3 regions of the Kocuria rhizosphaericola genome follow, and region 1 is predicted to be linked to each of the others. Evidence: predicted binding sites of a transcription regulator. Region 1 holds the regulator's gene; each other region holds the start of a gene.
The links. The regulator LexA, encoded in region 1, represses DNA repair genes until DNA is damaged. The targets are predictions, from matches to a motif close to TCGAACANNTGTTCGA.
Positions count from the first base shown of each region.

Region 1 (5,887 bases):
AGTACCTGCTCCCGCGCCTGCGCGGCTGGGGCGAGTCCCTGTCCCGCCAGGCCGGCGGCCGCGCCGCCGCCGGTGAGGGCATCGGCTCCCGCGGCCCCGGCGAGACCAAGATCGAGCTGGACCGCCGCCGGATCCGCACCCGCATGGCCAAGCTGCGCCGTGAGATCGCCGCCATGAAGCCGGCCCGCGAGACCAAGCGGCTCAACCGCCGCCGCCACTCCGTGCCGTCCGTGGCGATCGCCGGCTACACCAACGCGGGCAAGTCCTCGCTGCTGAACCGGCTCACGGACGCGGGGGTGCTCGTGGAGAACGCCCTGTTCGCGACCCTGGACCCCACGGTCCGCCGCGCGCAGACGCCGGACGGCATCGGCTACACGCTCTCGGACACGGTCGGCTTCGTCCGCTCGCTGCCCACCCAGCTGGTCGAGGCGTTCCGCTCCACCCTCGAGGAGGTCGCCGACTCCGACCTGATCCTGCACGTGGTGGACGCCTCCCACCCGGACCCGGAGGGGCAGATCCGCGCGGTGCGCCAGGTCTTCACGGACATCGACGCCCAGAACATCCCGGAGATCATCGCCCTGAACAAGGTGGACGCCGCCGACCCGTTCGTGGTCGAGCGGATCAAGCAGCGCGAGCGCAACGTGGTGGTGGTCTCCGCCCGCACGGGGGAGGGCATCGAGGAGCTGAGGCAGCGGATCAGCGAGTCCATCCCGCGCCCCGAGACGGTGCTGGAGCTGCTGGTCCCGTACCAGCGCGGTGACGTGGTCAGCCGGCTGCACGACTGGGACGCCGAGATCCTGCGCACCGAGCACCTGCCCGAGGGCACCCACCTGCTCGTGAAGGTCCGCGAGGACCTCGCGGCCGAGCTCGCGGAGTTCGCCCCCGAGCACGCTCCCGGCTTCGGCGCCGAGAGCGCCTGAGCGCGTGTCCGCCGCATTCGTGGACGAGGCCGGGCACGACGTCTCCGCCGTGCGCCCCGAGACCCTGCCGGGGGCGAAGGACGCCCTGGCCCTGCTGGACACCGCCGTCACCGCGATGGGCGGGCAGGTCCGGGACGGCCAGCGGCTGATGACCGCCAAGGTCGCCGAGGCTCTGGACCGCGGCCGGCACCTGCTGGTCCAGGCGGGGACCGGCACCGGCAAGTCCCTCGCGTACCTGGCCCCGCTCGTCGAGCACGCCCAGCACGCGGACAAGCCCGTGGTCGTGGCCACGGCGACGCTCGCGCTGCAGTCGCAGATCGTGGGCCGGGACGTGCCGCGGCTGCTGGCCGCCCTCGAGGGCGAGCTCGAGCGCGACGTGGACGTCGCCCTGCTCAAGGGCCGCAGCAACTACGCGTGCCTGCACAAGCTCGAGGGCGGCTATCCGTCCGACGACGAGCCCGGCGCGCTGTTCGCGCTGCCCGACGCCGCCCCGCACCCCGGCGCGCCGCAGCCGGCGGCCGCCGAGAACCCCGGGCGGCTGGGCCAGGAGGTCCAGCGCCTCCGGGAGTGGGCCCGGGTCACCGGGACGGGCGACCGGGACGAGGTGCTCCCTGGCGTCAGCGACCGCGCCTGGCGCCAGGTGTCCGTCACGGCCAAGGAGTGCCTGGGCCGCAGCTGCCCCCTGTTCGAGGACTGCTTCGCCGAGCTCGCCAAGCAGCGGGCCGGTGAGGCCGACATCGTCATCACCAACCACGCCCTGCTCGCGATCAACGCGTTCGAGGGGATCACCGTGCTGCCCGAGCACGACGTCGTGGTCATCGACGAGGCCCACGAGCTCCAGGACCGGGTGACGGGCGCCGTCACCGGCCAGCTCTCCGCGGCCATGGTGCGCTCGGCCGCGTCGTCCGTGCGCAAGCACACCTCCGCGAGCTCCGACTCCCTCACGGCCGGGGCCGCCAACCTCGAGGCCGCCCTGACGGGCGCCCCGGCCGAGCTGCTGCACCGCGGCCTCGGCGACGCCCAGGCGGCGGCCGTGGCCCAGATCCGGGACGCCGCCCGCACCGTCATGACCGAGTCCAAGGCCGGTGCCGGGGAGAAGGACGGGGACGCCGGCCGGCAGATGGCCCGCTCCCGGGTGAGCGACGTCCTCGACCTGGCCGAGCGGATCCTCGCCGCCGAGGAGCACCGGGAGGTGCTGTGGATCTCCCGGCAGGGCGGCTGGGAGCCCGGCCGCGGCTACGTCCCCGCCGAGGACACCGACCCGGCGACCCTGCACGTGGCCCCGCTCAGCGTGGCCGGCACCCTGCGGGAGGGGCTCTTCGACGGGCGCACCGTGGTGCTCACCTCCGCGACCCTGTCCGTCGGCTCGTCCTTCGACTCCGCGGCCGGCGCCCTCGGCCTGCGCGGCGACGGCGCCCCCCGCTGGGAGGGCGTGGACGTCGGCAGCCCGTTCGACTACCCGAGGCAGGGCATCCTCTACCTCGCCAAGCACCTGGAGAAGCCCGGCCGTCGCCTCACGGAGGCCCAGCTGGACGAGATGCTGGCCCTGCTGGAGGCCTCCCGGGGCGGGGCCCTGGGGCTCTTCTCCTCCCGCCGGGCGGCGGAGGAGGCGGCCGAGGCCCTGCGCGAGCGCACCGACCTGCCCATCCTGTGCCAGGGGGAGTCGTCGCTGGCGGGACTCGTCCAGGAGTTCACCGACGACCCGTCCACGAGCCTGTTCGGCACGATGAGCCTGTGGCAGGGCGTCGACGTCCCGGGTGCCTCGTGCCGGCTCGTGATGATCGACCGGATCCCCTTCCCGCGCCCGGACGACCCGCTGGCGAGCGCCCGCAGCCGGGCCGCGGAGCGGGCCGGCGGCAACGGGTTCATGTCCGTCTCCGCAACGCACGCGGCCGTTCGGCTCGCCCAGGGGGCCGGGCGGCTCATCCGCGCGGGCGGGGACCGGGGCGTCGTGGCGATCCTGGACTCCCGGATCGCGACCGCCCGCTACGGCGGTTTCCTGCGTGGGTCCCTGCCGCCGCTGTGGACCACCACGGACCGCTCCGTGGTGCTCGGGGCGCTGCAGCGGCTCGCCACGGGCTGAGCACGCGTCCGGCGCGCACCGAGCACGTCCTGACCGCGCGCTGCGCCCGGACGGGACCGGGCCCCCGCCGACGGCGGGGGCCCGGGCACCGGGGGCGTGCAGCGGCTCAGAGGCTGCGCAGCACCGAGACGACCTTGCCCATGACGGTGGCGTGGTCGCCGAGGATCGGCTCGTACCGTGTGTTCTGCGGCAGCAACCACGTGTGGCCGTCCCGCTGGCGGAACGTCTTGACGGTCGCCTCGTCGTCGAGCAGGGCCGCCACGATGTCCCCGTTGTCGGCGGCGCTCTGCCGGCGCACCACGACCCAGTCGCCGTCGCAGATCGCGGCGTCGATCATCGAGTCGCCCTTGACGCGCAGCATGAACAGCTCGCCGTGCCCGACCAGCTGGCGGGGCAGCGCGAGGACGTCCTCGACGGACTGCTCGGCCGTGATCGGCCCGCCGGCGGCGATGTGGCCGACCAGCGGGACCATCGTCACGTCCGCCGAGGTGGACAGCTCGGCCACGGCGTCGTGGGCGGCGGGGCGCGCGGTGCGGCCGGTGGGCGCCGCGGCGGCCTCGTGCGACGGCTCGGCGGGTTCCGAGCCGTCGGTACCGCGCAGCTGCAGCGGCGTGAGCACCTCCATGGCCCGGGGCCGCTTGGGGTCGCGGCGCAGATAGCCCAGTTTCTCGAGCTGGGAGAGCTGGTGGGTCACGCTCGAGAGCGAGGCCAGGCCCACGAGGTCCCCGATCTCCCGCATGGACGGCGGATAGCCGTGCTCGGCGATGGAGCGCTGGATGGCCTCGAGGATGGTGCGCTGGCGCACGCTGAGTCCGCGGCTGCGCGAGCGCGCCCCGGAGCGGGCGCCCCGCGCGCGGGGCTCCTCGGGGGTGGGGGCCTGGGCCATGGGAGCGTCGTCCTTTCCCGTCCGGCTGCCGGTGCCGCCGGTGTGCGCGGACCCGGTTCCGATGTCGGACCCGGGTGGTTCGATGGGTCCCGGTCGGAAGGCGCCAGGGGGTCCGCGGCGCGCGCCGGCCCGAGGCCCGAACACGCCCTCAGCCTAGGCGACACGCCGTGCGTGTTCAAACATATGTACGACCCGGTGTCGACAGCGTTCGCAGACACGTGCTAGACATGGGTCATCGGTATTCGAAAGTATGTTCGATCGAATGGAGGCCCCGAGAGGTCGTCGACCGGACCGGTGTTCGAGATCGCCCGCTCCGCGCGGGAACGTCAAGGAGTTCATGTCATGAGTGCCAGTGCCACCCTCAGCGCCGTCGTCGCGCGCCGCCACGGATCCGCAGGAGCCGCGGGAGGCCTCGGCCGAGCGGCCCGGCGTGCTCGCTCCGCGCGCTCCCGCACCCCGCTGACCCTGACCCGCCGCGGCCGCCTGGTGTTCCTGGGGCTGCCCGTCCTCGCCGGCTCCGCCGCCCTGGTCGTGCTCGCGGTGATCTTCCTCGTCCCCTCGACGGCCACGGCCACGAGCGAGCCCGTCCTGGGATCAGGGACGGAGCAGACCACCGTGTTCCCCGGGCAGAGCCTGTGGGAGCTCGCCGTGACCGCCGACCCGGACCGGGACCCGCGGGAGGTCATGGACGAGATCGTGGAGCTCAACGACCTGGACAGCTCCGTGCTCGTGGCGGGCCAGCTCCTCGAGGTCCCGGCCGCCTGAGCCGCCCACCCCGAGCCGGACGGCCGGCGCGCGGCCCTGGGCCGGAGCACCGGGGCGGAGCACTAAACTGTTCGGGTGACGCAGAACCTGGACCGACTCAACGCCCTCCCGCTCCGCGACGACCTGCGCGGCAAGATGCCGTACGGCGCCCCGCAGCTCGACGTCGCCGTGGCGCTCAACACGAATGAGAACACCCATCCGGTCCCGGTGGACGTGCACGCGGCGATCGTCCAGGAGGTGACGGAGGCGGCCCGGACCCTCAACCGGTACCCGGACCGAGAATTCACCGCCCTGCGCGAGGAGCTCGCCGCGTACCTCGGCCACGGGCTCGGGGCCGAGAACCTGTGGGCGGCCAACGGCTCCAACGAGATCCTGCAGCAGATCCTGCAGGCCTTCGGCGGCCCCGGCCGCACCCTGCTCAGCTTCGTCCCCACCTACTCGATGTACCCGCTGCTGGCCTCCGGGACGCACACCGGCTTCGTCGCGGGGGAGCGCGCGGCCGACTTCGGCCTGGCCGCGGAGTCCGCCGCCGAGCAGGTGCGCCGGCACCGCCCGGACGTCGTCTTCCTGTGCTCGCCCAACAATCCGACGGGCACGGCGCTGGGCGCCGACGTGGTCACCGCCGTGTACGAGGCGGGGGAGGAGTTCAACACGGTCGTGGTGGTCGACGAGGCGTACGCCGAGTTCTCCCACGGCGGCACCCCCACCGCGCTCACGCTGCTCGAGGGCCGGCCCCGCCTGATCGTCTCCCGCACCATGAGCAAGGCGTTCGCGCTCGCCGGCGCCCGCCTGGGCTACTTCGCGGCGGCACCCGAGGTCGCCGACGCCGTGCGCCTCGTCCGGCTGCCCTACCACCTGTCGGCCGTCACCCAGGCCACGGCCCTCGCGGCGCTGCGCCACTCGGGGTCGCTGCTGGCCAACGTGGAAGACATCAAGAGGCAGCGCGACCGGATCGTCGACGAGCTCGAGCGCCTCGGGCTCGAGCCCTCCGAGTCGGACTCGAACTTCGTGTTCTTCGGCGGCATGGCGGACTCCCGGGCCATGTGGGAGGCGCTGCTCGAGGACGGGGTGCTCGTGCGGGACGTCGGGATCCCCGGCCACCTGCGGGTCACCGCCGGCACCGAGGAGGAGACCACCGCGTTCCTCACCAGCATGGAGCGCATCGTCTCCGGCGGTTGAGCAGTCCGGGCCGGGCCCTCCCCGACCCGGATAGCATGGAAGCAGACCACCCCC
Region 1 is NZ_JBISWK010000188.1:1,686-7,572, forward strand. Features, by position in the region: gene hflX (GTPase HflX) at 1-920, shown strand, start outside; gene ACH9D2_RS19275 (ATP-dependent DNA helicase) at 925-3,003, shown strand; gene lexA (transcriptional repressor LexA) at 3,110-3,889, opposite strand; gene ACH9D2_RS19285 (LysM peptidoglycan-binding domain-containing protein) at 4,232-4,654, shown strand; gene ACH9D2_RS19290 (histidinol-phosphate transaminase) at 4,730-5,833, shown strand.

Region 2 (5,887 bases), on a different contig from region 1:
GCCGCTGAGCCGGACCCACCCCGACCCACCAGAAAGTGAGTACACGATGAGCCCCGCGGACCCGGCGTCCAACCTCAACCTGCCGAACGCGCTGACCGCCCTGCGCATCGTGCTGGTGCCCTTCTTCGTCTGGTTCCTGTGGGTGGGGGGCACCCAGGGGGAGGACTCCCTGGGCATGCGGTGGGCCGCCCTGGCGGTCTTCGCGGTCGCGATGTACACGGACAAGCTCGACGGCGACATCGCCCGGGCGCGCGGGCTGATCACGAGCTTCGGCAAGATCGCGGACCCGATCGCGGACAAGCTGCTGACCGGCGCCGCGTTCGTGGTGCTCTCGATGCTCGGCGAGCTGTGGTGGTGGGTGACCGTGGTGATCCTCGTCCGGGAGTGGGGGATCACGCTCATGCGATTCGTCGTCATCCGCTACGGGGTGATGGCGGCCTCGAAGGGCGGCAAGCTCAAGACGGTCCTGCAGACCGTGGCTCTCCTGCTCCTGCTGCTCCCGCTGGTCCCGCTGGTGGGCGCGTGGTGGCCGTGGCTGGGCTGGATCGCGATGGGAGCGGCCCTCGTGGTCACGGTCGTGACCGGTGTGGACTACGTCGTCAAGGCGGTGCAGCTGCGCCGTCGCGCCCTGGCCGAGCGGGACGCGGCGTGACGGACCCGCAGCCGGCCGCCCGGGCGCTCGTCGAGGAGGCCGTCCGGCGGTCCCTCACGGTGGCGACCGCGGAGTCCCTCACCGGGGGCGCGCTCGCCGCGGCCGTCGTCGACGTGCCGGGGGCCTCGGCCTGCTTCGAGGGCGGGGTCGTGTCCTACTCGAACCGGGTCAAGACCGACGTCCTCGGGGTCCCGGCCCGGCTGCTCGCCGAGCGGGGCTCCGTCGACCCGGACGTCGCGGTCGCCATGGCCGAGGGCGCCCGCCGCCGCCTCGGCACGGACTGGGCCGTCTCCACGACGGGCGCCGCGGGTCCCGAGCCGCACGACGGCAAGCCCGTGGGCACGGTCTACCTGGGCATCGCCGGACCTGCCGGATCCGCCGTCCACGAGCTGTCCGCGGCGGGGGACCGGGCCACCATCCGGGCGGCCGCCGTGCACGCCGCCCTGGAGCGCCTCACGGCCGCTGTGGTGCTCCCAGCCAACTCCCAGTGAAAAATCGCCCCCTGCGGGGAAGAATGGAACCGTCAGCGGGGTTAGCAATGATCGCAGGCTCGAGTTGAGCCGATCGAAGTCAAGATGTCGACCGGCCGGCGCCGGGGCACCGCCCGCAACAGGCGGTGAAGCTGCCGTACACACGAGGAGACAAGCGATTCACATGACCAAGCAACCCGTGTCCGTCAATGGCGTCGTCCGTTGGAAGGACGTGGGCCTGGACGAGGACCACGGCACCGAGACGAAGGACATGAAGATGGGTGTACTCCGCCAGGAGATCGGTGAGGTTCTGCGCAGCGTTCGTCAGCGCCAGGGACGCACCCTCCGAGAGGTCTCCCACAGCGCGCGTGTGTCGCTCGGCTACCTCAGCGAGGTGGAGCGCGGCCAGAAGGAGGCCTCCTCCGAGCTGCTCGCGTCGATCTGCGCAGCGCTCGACATCCCGATGTCCCAGATGCTGCGCGAGGTCGCGGACCGCCTGGCCTACGCCGAGGGCCTGCTGGTCCCGGACACGGTGCCCAGCGATCTCACCGAGCAGTACTCGCGGGAGTTCGGCCGCGTCAACGGCGGCGAGGCCGCCGCGGCCGGCGCCCGCTGATCCGCCCGGGCGGCCCGCCGCCCGTCCACGACGTCCCGGAGGGCTCGTCGGTCCCAGGACCGACGGGCCCTCCGGCCTGCGGCGGCCGAACAGCCCGGATGGCAGGATGGAGCGGCACGACCGCCGGTACGATCCCCGGCCGGCAGCACGACGGAGGAGGACGCGGATGAGGTTGAGCAGCTTCTGGCAGCTCATGGCCGACGAGTTCGGCGCGGGCTACAGCAAGGTCCTGGCCCGGGACCTGGTGCTCGGGGAGCTCGGCCACCGGACGGCCACGGAGGCCATCGAGTCCGGCGTCGATCCGCGCACCGTGTGGTTCGCCCTCTGCCGGGCCCAGGACGTCCCGGAGACCCGCTGGTGGGGCGTGGACCGCCCGCCCCAGGACTGACGGGCTGCGCCGTCCGCGGCGTGCCCGTGGACCCGGAACCGCTTCGAAGGTATATTCGAAGACGCGGGACGGACTGCACAGCCGGTCCCGTCCCGGAGTGGCAAGCACCGATCCTCCCCAGACCCCGCGCGAAAGCGTTACGGTGTCCGACCCCGGCGATACCGTGGAACACGAAAAGACCAGCAGCAACGGTTCCTGCCGCACCGGCGGAACCCCCCGAACACGAGGTGAACCATGGCAGCCAAGGGCAACAAGCAAAGCGCCGACCAGCAGTTCGGCAGCGACCGCGAGAAGGCGCTCGACACCGTTCTCGCGCAGATCGACAAGAACTACGGCAAGGGCTCGGTGATGCGCCTGGGCGATCGCCCGGCGACCAAGATCGAGACCATCCCCACCGGCTCGATCGCGATGGACGTCGCACTGGGCATCGGCGGGTTCCCGCGCGGTCGCGTCGTGGAGATCTACGGCCCGGAGTCCTCCGGCAAGACGACGGTCGCCCTGCACGCGGTCGCCAACGTCCAGAAGGCCGGCGGGATCGCGGCCTTCATCGACGCCGAGCACGCTCTCGACCCCGCCTACGCGGAGAAGCTCGGCGTGGACACCGACAACCTGCTGGTCTCGCAGCCGGACACCGGCGAGCAGGCCCTGGAGATCATGGACATGCTCGTGGGCTCCGGGTCCATCGACATCATCGTCATCGACTCGGTGGCGGCCCTGGTGCCCAAGGCCGAGATCGAGGGCGAGATGGGCGACAGCCACGTGGGCCTGCAGGCGCGCCTCATGAGCCAGGCCCTGCGCAAGATCACCGGCCGGCTCTCGCACTCCAACACCACCGCGATCTTCATCAACCAGCTGCGCGAGAAGATCGGCGTGTTCTTCGGCAGCCCCGAGACCACCACCGGTGGCAAGGCGCTCAAGTTCTACGCCTCGGTCCGTGTGGACGTGCGCCGCATCGAGACCCTCAAGGACGGGGCCAACCCGGTGGGCAACCGGACCCGGGCCAAGATCGTGAAGAACAAGATGGCCCCGCCCTTCAAGCAGGCCGAGTTCGACATCCTCTACGGAGAGGGCATCTCCACCGAGGGCGGGCTCATCGACATGGGCGTGGAGCACGGCATCGTGAAGAAGTCCGGGGCGTGGTTCACCTACGAGGGCGACCAGCTCGGACAGGGCAAGGAGAACTCGCGCCGGTTCCTCAAGGACAACCCGGAGCTGGCCGAGGAGATCGAGCGCCGGATCCTGGTGAAGCTCGGGGTGGTCGAGGAGCCGGAGGCGGCCGAGGAGACCGCGGAGGAGCCGCCGGTGGTCGGGCTGCCCACCGAGGTCGCCGGCCCGGCCTTCTGAGCGGGTCCGTGACCGAGAGCCCGTACGCACGCCGGCGCCGCCGGTCCTCCGCCCGCCACCACGGGCCGGAGGGCCCGGCGGCGGGGGCGTCCCCGGCGCAGGACGCCGAACCGGACCCGAGGGAGGTGGCCCGGGCGATCGTCCTGCGCCAGCTCACCTCCTCGGCGAAGAGCCGCAAGCAGCTCGAGGACAAGCTCGCCGACCGCAACGTCCCCGAGGACGCCGCCCGGGAGGTGCTGGACCGCTTCGAGGAGGTCGACCTCGTCGACGACGCCCAGTACGCGGAGCTCTACGTCCGCTCCCGCGCGAGCTCCCGCAAGCTCTCCCGCTCCGCGATCCGCCGGGAGCTCGCGACCCGCGGGGTGACGGGGGAGATCGCCGAGTCGGCGCTCGAGCAGCGCACCGACGAGGACGAGCGGGAGGACGCCGCCGAGCTGGTGCGCCGCAAGCTCCCCGCCGGGCTGGATCCGACCGATCGCGCCGCCCGGGACAAGGCCGTGCGGCGGGTGGTCGGGATGCTCGGTCGGAAGGGCTACCCGCCCGGCCTGGCCTTCGCCGTGGTGAAGGAGGAGCTCGAGGCGCGCTCCGGCACCCCGGTCCCGGACGAGGAGCTCGGCGGAGAGCACCCGGAGACGCCATGACGCCGGGCCCGGTCGCCGGTCCGGGCGGGGTGCCCGTTGCGGAGGTGACCGGGCCCGGCGAGCGGGGCCGGTGCGCGCTCGGCCGCCGCTGGGGGCCGAGCGCCCGCGCGGTGGGGTCGAGGGGACGGGCACGGCCGGCGGCCCGTACAATTGACCGGTGATGTCGACCCCCGCAGCCCTTTCCCCGGACCCGACCGCGTCCTCCGCCGCACCTGCACCGCGCTCCTACGAGGTGCGCACGTTCGGGTGCCAGATGAACGTCCACGACTCCGAGCGGATCACGGGTCTGCTCGAGGCCGCCGGCTACGTCCCCGCCGCCGGCGGCGAGCCGGACCTCGTGGTGTTCAACACCTGCGCCGTGCGCGAGAACGCCGACAACAAGCTCTACGGCAACCTCGGCCAGCTCGTGCCCGCCAAGAAGCGCAACAAGGACCTGCAGATCGCCGTCGGCGGCTGCCTCGCGCAGAAGGACCAGGACACGATCCTCGAGCGCGCCCCGTGGGTCGACGTCGTCTTCGGCACCCACAACATCGGCTCCCTGCCCACCCTGCTGGAGCGCTCCCGGCACAATGCCGAGGCGCAGCTGGAGATCCTCGACGCCCTCGAGGTCTTCCCCTCGACCCTGCCCACCAAGCGGGACAGCGCCTACTCCGGGTGGGTGTCGATCTCCGTGGGGTGCAACAACACCTGCACGTTCTGCATCGTCCCGTCCCTGCGCGGCAAGGAGAAGGACCGCCGGCCCGGGGAGGTGCTCGCCGAGGTGCAGGCCCTCGTCGACGACGGCGCGGTCGAGGTCACGCTCCTGGGGCAGAACGTGAACTCCTACGGCGTCGAGTTCGGGGACCGCGGCGCGTTCGCGAAGCTGCTGCGCGCGTGCGGGCAGATCGAGGGACTGGAGCGCGTGCGCTTCACGAGCCCGCACCCGGCCGCGTTCACCGACGACGTCATCGACGCCATGGCGGAGACCCCGAACGTCATGCCGCAGTTGCACATGCCGCTGCAGTCGGGGTCCGACCGGATCCTGAAGGAGATGCGGCGCTCCTACCGCTCGAAGCGGTTCCTCGGCATCCTGGACACCGTTCGCGAGCGCATCCCCGAGGCCGCGATCACCACCGACATCATCGTGGGCTTCCCGGGGGAGACCGAGGAGGACTTCCAGGCCACCCTCGACGTCGTGGCCGCCTCCCGGTTCTCCTCGGCGTACACGTTCCAGTACTCGGTCCGGCCCGGCACCCCCGCGGGCGAGATGGCGGACCAGGTGCCCAAGGCCGTGGTGCAGGAGCGCTTCGAGCGGCTCGTGGCCCTGCAGGACCGGATCGCCGCGGAGGAGAACCGGGCGGTCGTCGGCCGGCAGGTCGAGCTGCTCGTCACCGCGGAGGCCGGCAAGAAGTCCGAGCAGACCCACCGGCTCTCGGGCCGTGCGCGGGACCAGCGGCTCGTGCACTTCTCCGTCCCGGAGGGGGCCGAGGTCCCGCGGCCCGGCGACTTCGTGACGGTCGTCGTCACCGGCGCCGCCGCCTACCACCTCGTCGCCGACCCGCGCTCCCCGCAGGACTACGCGCTGCGGCGCTCGCGGGCGGGGGACGCCTGGGACCGCCGCCAGGCCGCGTCCTGCGGCGTCCCCGCCGCCCCGGGCGCGCCCGGCCCGCGGCCCGTGAGCCTGGGCATGCCGGGCCTGCCCGTCCGGTGACCGGCGCGGACCTGCCGGTCCTCGCCGTCGTCGGGGCCACGGGCACCGGCAAGACGGCGCTGGGCGTGGAGCTCGCGCTGCGGCTG
Region 2 is NZ_JBISWK010000187.1:17,072-22,958, forward strand. Features, by position in the region: gene ACH9D2_RS19210 (FtsK/SpoIIIE family DNA translocase) at 1-8, shown strand, start outside; gene pgsA (CDP-diacylglycerol--glycerol-3-phosphate 3-phosphatidyltransferase) at 47-652, shown strand; gene ACH9D2_RS19220 (CinA family protein) at 649-1,143, shown strand; gene ACH9D2_RS19225 (helix-turn-helix domain-containing protein) at 1,307-1,738, shown strand; gene ACH9D2_RS19230 (DUF3046 domain-containing protein) at 1,905-2,126, shown strand; gene recA (recombinase RecA) at 2,361-3,470, shown strand; gene ACH9D2_RS19240 (RecX family transcriptional regulator) at 3,479-4,111, shown strand; gene miaB (tRNA (N6-isopentenyl adenosine(37)-C2)-methylthiotransferase MiaB) at 4,272-5,801, shown strand; gene miaA (tRNA (adenosine(37)-N6)-dimethylallyltransferase MiaA) at 5,798-5,887, shown strand, end outside.
Region 2: the regulator LexA is predicted to act here: its motif matches at 2,170-2,185, upstream of recA (recombinase RecA).

Region 3 (5,887 bases), on a different contig from region 1:
CCAACCACCAGCCCCTCGTGGTGGCCGAGCAGACCGCCACCCTCGAGGCCCTGCACCCCGGCCGGATCGACCTCGGCGTGGGCCGCTCCCTCGGGTTCACCGCCGCCGTCCGGGACGCGCTGCGCACCGGCAAGGAGGCCGCGGAGAGCTTCGAGGCCGACCTCGCGGAGCTGCTCGCCCACCTCTCCGGCGCGGCCCCGGTGACCGCCCGGCCCCGCGACCACGCCGCGACACCGGTCTTCGTCCTGGCGACCGGCGCCGGGGTGGAGACCGCCGCCCGGGCGGGACTCGCCGTGGTGCTCGGCGGCCCCGCGCTCTTCCGCGAGGGCCCCGCGGGCGGTGCTGCGGTGCTCGAGCGGTACCGCGCGCGGTTCCGCCCGTCGTCGTGGTGGGCGGCCCCCCACGTGGTGGTCTCGGCGAACGTCGCGGTGGCGCGGACCCGCGCGGCCGCCCGGGAGCTGCTGCTGCCCGAGGCCCGCGCCCTGGCCGCCTCCCGCACCCGGGGCGAGTTCCCGCCCCTGGCGCCCGCGCGGTCCGCGGAGCCGGACGAGCTGCCGGCCCGGGAGCAGGCCCTCGTGACGGAGACCCTCGCGGGCTCGGTCCACGGCACGGCCCCGGAGGTCCGGGCGGAGCTGGAGCGGCTGCTCGAGCGGACCGGGGCGGACGAGCTGCTCGTGACGGGCGGCGCGTACGACCTCGATGCCCAGGCGGAGTCCGACCGGCGGCTCGCCGCGCTGTTCGCCGCTCGCCCGGCCTGACCTCTCAGCCCCTGCCGCGCCGAGTCCCCTGTGGTTCCTGCCCGCCGCGCCGAGTCCCCCGTGCCGTCGCAGCTCCCCACGTTCGATCGGGGGGAGCCGCGATCGGACGGGGGACCCGGCGGCGAGGGCGGCCGGGAGAGCGGATAGAGTGACGGGGTGCCACAGCTGCTCGTTCTCGCCGCCCACCCCCTGGAGACCAAGTACTTCCCGGAGGACATCGACCTGGTCCTCACCGGCGTCGGGATGTCGGCCTCGGCGGTGCGCACCACCGAGGCGGTGCTGACCCGCTGCCCGGACCCCGCGCGCCGGGCCGAGCTGACGGTGCTCAACATCGGCAGCGCCGGCGCCCTGAGGCACGGGCTGACCGGGGTGCTCGAGCCCTCCCGGATCATCAACCGGGACGTGGACGAGGCGCTGCTGCGCGCGGCCGGGATCCCCGTGGACAACGTCATCGAGCTCGGCGGCGACGGGCCCGTCCTCGCCACCGGGGACTCCTTCGTGGCCGGCGGACCCGCCCGGGACGCCCTGGCCGCCCGGGCGGACCTCGTGGACATGGAGGGCTGGGCGATCGCGGTGGCCTGCCGGCACCTGGGCGTGCCGCTGCGGATGGTCAAGCACGTCTCCGACGCCGCCGACGAGGAGGCGGTCGCGTGGGCCGAGAAGGTGGAGGTCAGCGCCCTGGCCCTGGGGCAGTGGTTCCGCGGCAGCGGGATCGCCCGGTCATGACCCGACGCAGGGCCGTCCGGATCCGCCACTAGACTGGGACCAGCATGAAACTTCTCCGCCAGCGCGAGTCCCTGGGCGCCCAGCAGGACTACGAGAGCGCCATGACCCTCCTCGCCGACGTGCGCCGCGACGGGCCCGTCCTGCGCCTCTACGAACCGGCCCCCACGGTCGCCTTCGGGCGCCGGGACGAGCTGCGCCCTGGCTTCGCCGACGCCGCCCGGGCCGCCCGCGAGAGCGGGTTCGAGCCCCTGGTCCGCAAGGTCGGGGGCCGGGCCGCCGCCTACCACGGCGGGTGCCTGATCATCGACCACCTCGAGGCCGCCGAGGACCCCACCTCGGGCATCCAGGACCGCTACCGCCTCTTCGGCGACATGATCGTGGCCGCCCTGGAGGAGCTCGAGATCGAGGCCGACGTCGGCGAGATCCCGGGCGAGTACTGCGCCGGGGAGCACAGCGTGCACGGGACGCACCCGGCGTCGTCGTCGACCCCGGGCCGGAAGGTGAAGCTGGCCGGGACCGCCCAGCGGGTGGTCGCGGGCGCCTGGTACTTCAGCACCGTGCTGGTCGTCGAGCAGTCCGAGCCCATCCGCTCGGTGCTCACCGACGTCTACGCCGCCCTCGACCTGGACTGGGACCCCGTCACCGCGGGGGCCGTGGACGACCTGCGCCCGGGCACCACCGTGGCCGACGTCGAGCGCGGGATCCGCAAGGTGTACGGCATGTACTCCGAGTACCTGGGGTACGGGCAGCTCACCGACTGAGCCCCGGCCGCGGGCCGGGCAGACCGAGGAGGCAGCAGATGTGCGGACGCTATGTCATCGCCCGGGCCGTGGGCGACCTCGTGGCCGAGACCGGGGCCGTCCCGGACGAGAGCCTCGGGGACGCCGCCGACCAGGAGCGGCTGCGGGCCAACTGGAACACCGCGCCCACCACCGACGTCCCGATCGTCCTCGAGCGCCTGACGGGCGGGGACGGCCGGGGCGACGACGGTGAGCTGGTCCGCGAGCTGCACGTGGCCCGCTGGGGACTGGTCCCGGGCTGGGCCAAGGACCCGGCGGTCGGGTCGAAGATGTTCAACGCGCGGTCGGAGACCGTCCTCGAGAAGCCGTCCTTCCGCAAGGCGGTCCGCGCCCGCCGGTGCGCGGTCCCGGCCAACGGCTACTACGAGTGGAAGAAGGAGCCCGGCGCCGGGCGGGGCGGGCGGAAGCAGCCCTACTACATCCACCCGGCCGAGCCGGAGGAGACCATCTGGTTCGCCGGGATCTACGAGTGGTGGCGGGTGCCCGAGGGCACGGAGCTGCACTCCGCGGCCCTGCAGCCCGGCCGGGACGGCGCGGGGAGCACGTGGCTGCTGTCCTGCTCGATCCTCACCACCGACTCCCCGGAGCCCTCCGCCGAGCACCCGGTGCTCACGGAGCTGCACGGTCTGCACGACCGGATGCCCATCCCGCTGGCGCCCGAGCACGTGGGGGACTGGTTGCGCCCGGGGGAGGAGGACGCCCCGCAGCTCGTGGACCTGGCCCGGGCCGAGGCGCACCGTACGGCCGCCCGCTGGGTGCTCGACCCGGTGGACCCGGCGGTCGGCAACGTGCGCAACAACTCCCCGGAGCTCGTGGACCCGCAGCCCGCCCTGTTCTGAGCGCGTACCGTGGTCCCTGACCTGTCCCCGTCCCGAAGGAGCACCTCGATGACCCCTGCCTCACCGGACACCGTCGGCCGCATCGTGGACTTCGTCCGCGCCCACGGCGGTGGCGTCGTGGCGACCAACAGCGACCGGGGATACCCCGAGTCCGCCTGGGTCAACCTCGTGGCGGACGACGACGGCCGCCTGGTCTTCGGCACGAACATCGCGAGCCGCAAGTTCTCCAACCTCAGCTCCGACCCGCGGGTCTCCCTGGTGCTGATCTCCGGAACGGGCCAGGAGTTCCAGCTCGAGGGCGACGCGGCAGTGCTCGAGGGCGACGCGGCGCAGGAAGCGGGGCAGCGGCTGGAGACCCGCCACCCCGGCTCCGGCGGCCACGAGCCCGAATCCACCCGGCTCGTCGAGGTGGGCCTGCGCTGGGCGCGGTTCGTCGACGTCGCCGTCGAGCCCCCGGCCCGGGAGGAGTTCGCGCTCTGACCCGTCCACGGGGGAAGGCCCGGGAGCCGCGTTCGCGGGCCCCGGGCCGTCCCCGTGACGTTTCTTCCGGCGTTCTCCCCGGCGTCTCCTGCGGCGTCCCCGGCGCCGGAGCGCCCGCCGGGCTCAGACGTAGTCCGTCTCGGGAACCCAGCGGTTGAAGTCGAGCGTCAGGTAGAGCGCGAGCGCCGCCGCGTTGTCCTCGGCAATCCGCAGGCAGACCTGGTCGTAGCCGTTGTCGTAGAGGGTGCTCATGGCACAGCGCACGAGCTGCTCGGCGAGGCCCTGGCGGCGGCGGGAGGCCGCCGTGAACAGCTCGAAGATGTAGGGGACGTCGGGGAGGTCCTCGCCGACCCGCCGGGCCAGCACGAGCGCTGCGGCCACCACGGTCCCGTCGTCGTCGACCACCACCGGCGAGGCGTCGGGCAGGAAGGGACCGTACTCCCCGTCGAAGACCCCCCGGATCACCTCGTGGGCCTCCTGCAGACTGGAGACCCCGCCCTGCTCGTAGGAGGAGTAGTAGAGCTGGGCGAGACTGTCGGCGTCCTCCGGGGCGGCCGGACGCAGGTTCACGGCGGGAGTCCTGGTGTTCACCGCGGTGTGGGCGATCAGCGTGATGGTTCCGGGCATGGAGGCCTCCGTGAGGTCGACGCCGGTACGTTCCGGCGGGTCGGACGAGGGACAAGGGACGTCCGGGCGGGTCGCGCAGGGCACGCCCTCCGTGCTCTCAGCGTATCCATTTCGCTGGGCTTGTCCATGCTTCCCCGCCTCGAGTCGCAGAAGCAAACACCTCGGTCGGAACCGCCACCGGAGGGGAACACCTGTTCCGCTCGTGTGCCCCGAGGGGTTAGCGTGTCGTACAGGTGTTCTAGCTTCCAGGGAACAGGGCGCACCGCGGATCGGGCGCCGGCCGAGGGAGAGAGGAGCTGCCGTGGGTTTCCTGACGGAGAGCGTCGACGTGGACTGCGACACGGACGGGGTGCCGGTGGGCGTGCGCTGGCGCGGGCGGAACTACCGGGTGGCCCAGGACCCCGTCCGCTGGTACGAGCGGCGCGCCTGGTGGTCCGAGGACGCGCGACTCCCCCAGGACCGCGGGATCGGGGCGGTGGACCAGCAGATGTGGCGGGTCCAGGTCCAGCTGAACGCCCGCTCCGAGCTGCTGACCCTCGAGCTCGTCCACACCCTCGACACCGGGCGCTGGCGGCTGCTCGCGGCCACGAGCGCCTCGGGGGCCCGGGTGGTGCGCTGTGCATAGGCCCGTCCGGGGTGCATAGGATCGAGGCGGAGACCGCACCGCAGAACGTGAGGGAGCACCCGTGAGACTCGGCACCGTGCGACGAGACGGCACCACCCAGGCCTTCCGGCAGGAGAACGGGCGCACCGTCTACCTCCCGGTCCCCGACGTCGGGGCCCTCCTGGCCGGGGGCGACCTGCGCCTGCCGGGGGAGCCGGGCCCCGCGCCGGCCCCGGAGGACCTGGCGACGCCCGTCCTGCACCCGGGCAAGGTCCTGTGCGCCGGACTGAACTTCTACGACCACGCGGAGGAGGTCGGCCAGGACATCCCGAAGCACCCCACGATCTTCGCGAAGTACGCCACCGCGCTCATCGGTCCCACCGACCCCATCGCCATGCCGGAGGAGTCCGAGAAGATCGACTGGGAGGCCGAGCTCACCGTGGTGATCGGCTCACCCCTGCGCCACGCCAGGCTCGACCAGGCACGGGCCGCGATCGCCGGGTACACCATCATGAACGACATCTCGGTGCGGGACTGGCAGGGCCGGACCTCCGAGTGGTTCCAGGGCAAGAACTTCGACCGCACCACCCCGGTGGGCCCCGTGGTCGTGACCGCCGACGAGGTCGACCCCGAGGCGGGGCTGGCGATCCGCTGCGCCGTGGACGGCGTGCTGCACCAGGACTCCCGCACCGACCTGATGATCTTCTCCGCCGTGGAGCTGGTCGAGTACCTCAGCCGCTTCCTGACCCTCGAGCCCGGGGACCTCGTGGCCTGCGGCACCCCCGCCGGCGTGGGCCTGGCCAAGAAGCCCCGCCGGATCTGGTTGCGCGACGGCCAGGAGGTCGTCACCGAGATCGAGGGCATCGGCGAGCTGCGCAACCTCTGCACCCCTGCCGAGGACCTCCGGGCGGCCTCCGGCTGACCCGGTCCGCGGCACCCGTCCCCCTGTGCCCGTCCTGGTCCGACCGCTCTGTTCCGATCTTTCTGTTCCGACCGCTCTGTTCCCGCCTTCGACCGGAGGACCCCATGGCGACCATCGGCTTCCACGCCTCG
Region 3 is NZ_JBISWK010000122.1:1,827-7,713, reverse strand. Features, by position in the region: gene ACH9D2_RS12490 (MsnO8 family LLM class oxidoreductase) at 1-758, shown strand, start outside; gene ACH9D2_RS12485 (nucleosidase) at 915-1,484, shown strand; gene ACH9D2_RS12480 (lipoyl protein ligase domain-containing protein) at 1,529-2,245, shown strand; gene ACH9D2_RS12475 (SOS response-associated peptidase family protein) at 2,284-3,123, shown strand; gene ACH9D2_RS12470 (pyridoxamine 5'-phosphate oxidase family protein) at 3,172-3,603, shown strand; gene ACH9D2_RS12465 (GNAT family N-acetyltransferase) at 3,727-4,230, opposite strand; gene ACH9D2_RS12460 (DUF6504 family protein) at 4,532-4,855, shown strand; gene ACH9D2_RS12455 (fumarylacetoacetate hydrolase family protein) at 4,917-5,756, shown strand; gene ACH9D2_RS12450 (TIGR03885 family FMN-dependent LLM class oxidoreductase) at 5,861-5,887, shown strand, end outside.
Region 3: the regulator LexA is predicted to act here: its motif matches at 4,456-4,471, upstream of ACH9D2_RS12460 (DUF6504 family protein).